Regions from separate parts of the Arthrobacter sp. Y3222053 genome, predicted to be linked through region 2. Evidence: riboswitches for the same ligand, from Rfam matches in the RefSeq annotation. Region 2 holds a riboswitch; each other region holds the start of a gene.

The links. Region 2 has a riboswitch for thiamine pyrophosphate ahead of thiO (glycine oxidase ThiO). Riboswitches for the same ligand answer to the same signal wherever they lie in the genome.
Region 1: another riboswitch for thiamine pyrophosphate. It lies ahead of AC5RUW_RS00435 (ECF transporter S component); the one in region 2 lies ahead of thiO (glycine oxidase ThiO).
Region 3: another riboswitch for thiamine pyrophosphate. It lies ahead of thiM (hydroxyethylthiazole kinase); the one in region 2 lies ahead of thiO (glycine oxidase ThiO).

The regions. Positions count from the first base shown of each region.
Region 1 covers NZ_JBNHIA010000001.1:94,695-96,950, reverse strand. Annotated here, with positions in the region: gene mnhG (monovalent cation/H(+) antiporter subunit G) at 1-315, shown strand, start outside; gene AC5RUW_RS00440 (DUF4235 domain-containing protein) at 325-588, opposite strand; TPP riboswitch at 675-806, shown strand; gene AC5RUW_RS00435 (ECF transporter S component) at 858-1,553, shown strand; gene AC5RUW_RS00430 (ABC transporter ATP-binding protein) at 1,546-2,256, shown strand, end outside.
Region 2 covers NZ_JBNHIA010000005.1:172,070-174,325, reverse strand. Annotated here, with positions in the region: gene thiO (glycine oxidase ThiO) at 1-1,082, opposite strand, end outside; TPP riboswitch at 1,077-1,177, opposite strand; gene AC5RUW_RS13685 (LacI family DNA-binding transcriptional regulator) at 1,400-2,256, shown strand, end outside.
Region 3 covers NZ_JBNHIA010000003.1:489,798-492,053, forward strand. Annotated here, with positions in the region: gene thiE (thiamine phosphate synthase) at 1-326, opposite strand, end outside; gene thiM (hydroxyethylthiazole kinase) at 323-1,132, opposite strand; TPP riboswitch at 1,124-1,213, opposite strand; gene AC5RUW_RS10320 (DUF5996 family protein) at 1,275-2,183, opposite strand.

The DNA of each region.
Region 1 (2,256 bases), on a different contig from region 2:
CTGCTGCCGGTCCTGTTCCTGTGCTGGCTGCTCATGCTGCTGACCGCCCCGGTCAGCGCCCATATGATCGGCCGCGCCGGCTACCGCACCAAGCACCTGCGGCCGGAGCTGCTGAGCATCGACGAGCTGGACGACGTCGTCGAGCGCGCCCAGCGCTACATCACCGAGGCGCAGGAGGCTGAGGAGGGCGCCGACGCCGATCCGCAGGTGGACGACGTGCACCAAACCGGGAACCTGTCCGCCGAGGAGCTGGCTGCCGCCCGTGAAACGGACGGAGCCGGCGGCAGCCGCAGCCGCCGCCGGCTCGAAGGATAGGTCCGCGGGTCAGACGACCTCGGGGGTGCGCTTATAGCGCTGGATGGCCTTCTGGGTGCCCCGGTTGGTGAGGACGCGGATCGCGGAGCTGACCGCGCCGGAGACCAGCGCGAAGACGACGGCCGAGCGCAGCGAGGCCTCGAGGCTGCCTTCGGCGTCCTTCGGCGGCTCCTGCCCGGTGGCCTTCTCCCAGACGAAGTCCAGGGCCTTGGCGGAGACGATGCCGGCCAGGATGCTGACGCCGGTGCCGAGCAGTTTGAGGATCACGTTCATGGGCATTCCTTCGCTTGTGGGGCTTTGACCCCACCCTACGACACAGCCGCCCCACGCGTCCCGATCGGATGTACAGTGGTAGCGCCAACACACGACAGGGGAGCGCCGCCGCGGACCGGGACACCGGGCACGGCACAGGGCGCTGAGAGTGCGGATCACCGCAGACCCTCGAACCTGATCCGGTTAGTACCGGCGAAGGGAGTCGAGATCTCAGGGGCGGCGCCGGTTCCGGCGTTCTCCCTCCCCTCCTGCAACCCAGGAGGATTTCCATGCAGAACACTTCCGGCAGCGCGCCGCAGCCCCGCTCCACCCCGCCGGCCCCGAGCCCGGACCCGCACCCGACGCCGTCGCCCGGCCCCCGGTGGGGCGCCCGGTTCGCCGCATCCTGGCGCGCCTCCGCCCGCTGGCGGGTGGTGGACATCGTCACCGCGTCGGTGCTTTCCGTCGCCGTGGGCGTGGTCTTCTGGGCCTGGTCCCTGGGCGCCGGCGGCATCGGCGCCCTGACCGCCGCCTTCCCGCCCCTGCTCGGCCTCTACAGCGGAGGCTGGCTGATCGCCGGCGTCCTGGGCGGGCTGATCATCCGCAGGCCCGGCGCCGCGATCTACTGCGAGGTCCTGGCCTCGGCCGTGTCCATGGTCCTGGGGACCAGCTACGGCCTGTCCGTCCTGCTCTCCGGCGCCGTCCAGGGCCTGGGCGCGGAACTGGTCTTCCTGCTCTTCCTCTACCGCCGGTACACCCTGCCGGTGGCGCTGCTGGCCGGGCTGACCGCCGGGGTCTTCCTGGGCGTCAGCGAGAACATCCTCTACAACGTCGAATGGGCCGCACAGTGGCAGGGCCTCTACGTGCTGTTCGCCGCGGTGTCCGGACTCGTGATCGCGGGCCTGCTCTCCTGGCTGGCGATGCGTGCACTGGCGCGGACCGGCGCCCTGTCCCAGTTCGCGGCCGGCCGCAGCGCCGATGCCTGATCAGCCCGCCGCCCCGGCCGAAGTCCGCGCCGAGGGGTTCGGCTGGCGGCACGCCGGGCGCCGCCGGCCCGCGGTCAGCGGACTGGACCTGCACATCCGCGCCGGCGAGCGGGTCCTGCTGCTCGGAGCGTCCGGCGCAGGCAAGTCGACGCTGCTGCACGCGCTGGCCGGCATCCTCGCCGATGACGAGGGCGACGGCGGCGGCGAGCAGTCCGGGCGCCTGAGCATCGACGGCGCCGACCCGCGCAGCGCCCGCGGCCGCGCCGGCCTGGTGCTGCAGGACCCCGAGAGCCAGGTGGTGCTCTCCCGGGTGGGCGACGAGGTGGCGTTCGGTGCCGAAAACCTGCGCGTCCCCGCAGCCCAGATCCCGGCCCGGACCGCGCGGGCGCTGGAGGACGTCGGACTGGGGCACCTGCCGGCCGGGCATCCCACCGCCGCCCTCTCCGGCGGCCAGAAGCAGCGCCTGGCCCTCGCCGCCGTGCTTGCCATGCAGCCGGGCCTGCTGCTGCTGGACGAGCCCACCGCCAATCTGGATCCGGCGGGAGTGCTGGAGGTCCGCGACGCCGTCGCCCGAACGGTGGAACGCACCGGGGCGACCCTGATCGTGGTCGAGCACCGCACCGCCGTGTGGGCCCCGGTCGTGGACCGGGTGCTCGTGCTCGCGGCCGACGGCGGGCTGCTCGCCGACGGTCCGCCGGAGCAG
Region 2 (2,256 bases):
CCGGTGCAGGGAACGCCCAGGTAGGGCAGATCGTCGGGGGTGCCGGGCCGGGCCCGGGCCATTGTCTCCACCAGCTCCAGATCGTCCACCGCGGGCACCAGTGCCCGGGCATCCCGCAGCAGGGCGAAGACTCCGCCGACGTCCACTCCCGGGCGGTTGTCCTCGCGGGCGGTGGCGCCGATGACCAGGGAGCCGTCGGCCCGCGGCACAAGGTAGACGGGAAGGCCGCGGACCAACCCGCGCACGGTCCGTTCGAGCAGGGGAGGAGCCCCTGGCCGCACCCGGGCCCGCAGGATGTCCCCGAACACCGGCCGCACCGGAGGCAGGGTGAGCCCGGGCGGAAGGTTGGCCGGTTCCGGCCCTGCTCCGGTGGCCAGCACGGTCCAGCCGGCGCGCACGGTGGTGCCGCCCGCAAGGACCAGCCCGGCCACGGCGCCGTCGGCGGTGCGGTGCAGCGCCTCGGCACGGTCCCGGAGAACAATCGCCGGCCCGCCGTCGTCGGCACCCGGCGCCACCCAGGGGCCCGCGTCGCTGCAGCCGAGGGCGCCCAGGAGCGCGGCGGCCAGCATCCGGGGATCCACCTGGTGGTCGCCCGGAATCCGGAAGACGCCGGCCAGCCGCGGGCTGAGCGCCGGCTCCACCCTGCGGGCGGCCCGCAGCGGCAGCGGTTCCACCGCCATTCCGTGCCCCTCCTGCAGACGGCGCAGGTCCTCCAGGGCGTGCCGGTCGGCGGCATCGGCTGCGCAGACGAGGGTCTCGGTGGCCCGGTAGCCGGACGGCAGCCCCGACGCCCGTTCCACGGACGCAGCGAACGCCGGGTACTCCCCGGCGGCGGCGCGCATCAGCGGAAACAGGGCCTCCTGCTGATACTGGACCTCGCTGGCCGGGGCCAGCATGCCGGCGGCGGCCCGGGAAGCGCCCATGGCGGGGGCGGGATCCACCAGCGCCACCCGGAATCCGGCCAACCGTAGCCGCCACGCGACGGCGAGGCCGATCACGCCCGCGCCGGCCACCGCGACGTCCACCGACACGGGGCCGTCAGGCGCGGTGGGGCCGCCGGGAGCGGGGAGGGCAGCGTGCATCGGAGGGTCCTTTCCTACGGCGGCATAACCCGCATCAGGTGCGGCGGTCGGCGCTTAAGCCCTCTCAGCCCCGGAGGGCTCCCGCAGAACCGCTGATCCTTCTCAGCGTGTGGCCCAGCATACATGCGCCGATGACCGGGTTCACCGCCCGGCGCCGGCGGGCCGCCCGGCCGCTCGCCGTCATCGGAGGGCAATTCCGCCCCCACGTGGGATGAGGCTCATTAGAATGGACCCCTGCACCCTGGACGGCCGCGGCGGTCCGGGCCGATGCCAGCCCGCGTGACGCACCACGACCGATGTGAAAGTGAAGGCACTGCATGGAGAGATTCCCGGTGAGCATCAAGGACGTCGCCAGGGAAGCCCAGGTCTCGATCGGCACGGTCTCCAACGTGATCAACCGGCCCGAGATGGTCTCCGAAGACCGCCGCCGCCGGGTCCAGAAGGCCATCGAGGAACTGGGCTATGTGCGCAATGACGTCGCCCGGCAGCTGAAGGCGGGCCGCTCGCGCACCATCGGGCTGGTCGTGCAGGACACCGGGAACCCGTTCTACAACGAGATCGCCCGCGGAGCCGAGGCGGCCGCGGACGCCCACGGGCAGGCCGTCATCGTGGGCAACTCCGGGCTGTCCCGCAGCCGTGAGCAGGTTTACCTGGACCTGTTCGAGGAACAGCGGGTGCGCGGGGTGCTCATCACCCCGCAGTCCCCGGAACGGCGGCGGATCGAGCGGCTGCGCTCCCGCGGCACGCCGGTGGTGCTGGTCGATGAGCAGGCGCCGGCCTCCCAGTACTGTTCCCTGGCCGTCGACGACGTCGAGGGCGGCCGGATGGCGGTCACCCACCTGCTCGAGGGCGGAGCGCGGCGGATCACATTTGTGGGCGGGCCGACGTGCCTGCACCAGGTGGCGGACCGTGAAGCCGGAGCCCGGGCCGCCGTCGACGCCGTTCCCGGGGCGTCGCTGGACGTAGCGGATACCAAGTCCCTGACCGTGCTGGAGGGCCGCCGCGTCGGCGAGGCACTGCTGGGCAGGCCGGCGGCCGAACGCCCCGATGCGGTCTTCGCGGCCAACGACCTGCTCGCCATCGGACTGCTCCAGGCCTTCGTGTTCGGCCACCGCATCCGGGTGCCGCAGGACATCGCCCTGATCGGCTATGACGACATCGACTTCGCACCCTC
Region 3 (2,256 bases), on a different contig from region 2:
ACGTGCACGCCGTGCACGGCCGCACCGGCGGCCCGGGCCGCCAGGTAGATGTCCACCCGGTCATCGACCAGCACCAGCGCCCGGTCTCCCACCGCTTCGGCGACAGCCATCACCCGGGCGAAGAACTCCGCTCCGGAGGCCTCCTTCTCGCGCACCTGGACGGTGCGGATGCCGCCGTCGACGGCCGCGCGCACCGTGTCCACCAGGCCGCGGGACCCGCACTGGGCGGTGTCGGTAACCAGGTAGATGCCGGTGCTGCGGGCCCGGGCGCGGGGACTGGCAGCGCTCATCAAGGCGTTGTTCTCCATCAGGTTCTCCGTGCTCATGCAATGTCCAGACGGGTCTCGAGCTCGGCGGCGTCTACGGCGGCGAGCGCGTCAAGGAACGCGACGGCGAAGCTGCCCGGGCCAGCGGCCTGCTCGGCGGCAATTTCGGCCGCCACGGTGTAGACGGCGGTGCCGGCGGCTGCGGCGGCCAGCCGGTCGGCGTCGGGCGCGGAGCCCAGGAATGCAGCGGTGACGGCGCCCAGGGCGCAGCCGCCGCCGGTGATCCGGGTCAGCAGCGGATGCCCGTTGGCGATCCGGAGCACGTCCCGCCCGTCGGTGATCAGGTCCACCGGACCGGACACCGCGACCACGGAGCCGTACTTGCCGGCCAGCAGCTGCGCGGCCGGCAGCGCGTCCTCGGGGTTGTCGGTGGCGTCGACGCCGCGGCCGCCGGCGCCCTGGCCGGCCAGGGCAATAATCTCGGAGGCGTTGCCGCGGATCACGGCCGGGCGGCGTTCGAGCAGTTCGGCGGCCAGCCGGGTCCGGACGGGCAGCGAGCCGACGGCCACCGGGTCCAGCACCCAGGGGGTGCCGGCGTCGGCGGCGGCGTCCGCTGCCTCTGCCATCGCCTCGCGCTGCTCCGCGGTGGGCGTGCCCAGGTTGATCAGCACCCCGGAGGCGATCCGGGCAAACGGTCCGGCCTCCCCGGGAATGTCGGTCATCGCCGGAGCGGCGCCGAGCGCGAGCAGGGCGTTGGCGGTGAAGTTGGTGACCACCGCGTTGGTCAGCGACTGCACCAGCGGCGTGCCGGCGCGCAGCTGCGCGAGGAGGTCAATGGTCAGGTCCGGAGTCAGGCGAATGCTCATCCGCGACATCCCTTCGCTAGTTCTAACTAGATCAGGTTCGACGGGTCTCATCTCAGCCTTGCGGCACCCCGTGTCACTGCCCTCGACTGTAGCCCCGCTCACAGGCAGGGGCAAACCCCCGGCGGGCCCTGCCCGCAGCGCGTCAGCGGCGGTAGGTCAGGGCCTCCGTGGCCCAGTCCAGGTCCGGCCAGGGATCCTGGCGCTGCAGGATGGCGAAGGCGCTGGAGCAGAAGTCCACCACGGTCTGCTGCGGGTCCGCCGTGGCCAGGGCGTCCTCAAGGGGAAGCACGTACTCGCATTCCTTGGCCAGGAACCGGGCGGCGTCGGGTTTCAGCATGGCCTCGTAGCTGCCGATGTCGCTGACGAACGGATAGGGCAGCACGAAGAAGGACGGCCGTGGAGACTTCGGATCGCCGGGCCAGAATCCGAACTCGCAGGCTTTCTCGTCGAAGGATCCGGCGGCGATCTCGCCGCGGCCGGGATAGGGCGCCGCCTGGCCGCTGAACAGCGTGCCGGTGAGGTCCATGGTGCCGAACCAGTAGGCGGGCATCTCCACCTTGCCCCGCCACGGCGCCATGAACGCGGCGATGCTGCGGTACGCGAAATGCAGGTTTTCCAGGAACAGGGTCACCGCTTCCCGGTCGTAGGAGGCGTGCCGGTCATCCTGGTCGAAGTCGACCGGGTCGTGGAACTCCTGCGGCCGGACGTTGATCGGGGTGGGTGCGTTGATGTCGTCCAGCGCCACCATCAGCTGCTCGTAGAAGTCCTTGACGCTCAGGCCCGGCCCCAGCGGGATCTTCTCCCGCAGGCCGCGGCTGTTCTGCACGACGACGTGGTGCCGGCGCAGGTTGAAATAGATCTCGAAGTTCGACTCGTGCGCCGGAATGATCCCGGTGCCGATCCCGTCGATGGTCAGGAACAGGCGGACGTGCGCCCACTCGGGCCGCTTGGGGCTGCGCTCGAGCTTCACCTTGCCCGCCATCTGCAGGAACATGTGCAGCGTATCGGCGGTGGCCTGCCAGTCGGGATAGTTCAGGAACCTGGTCTTCATCTCCTACGCCTCTCTCGCGGAAACCGGCGCCTCCCCCACAGCCCTTCCCTCAGTCTGGAGGCCGGCTCCGACG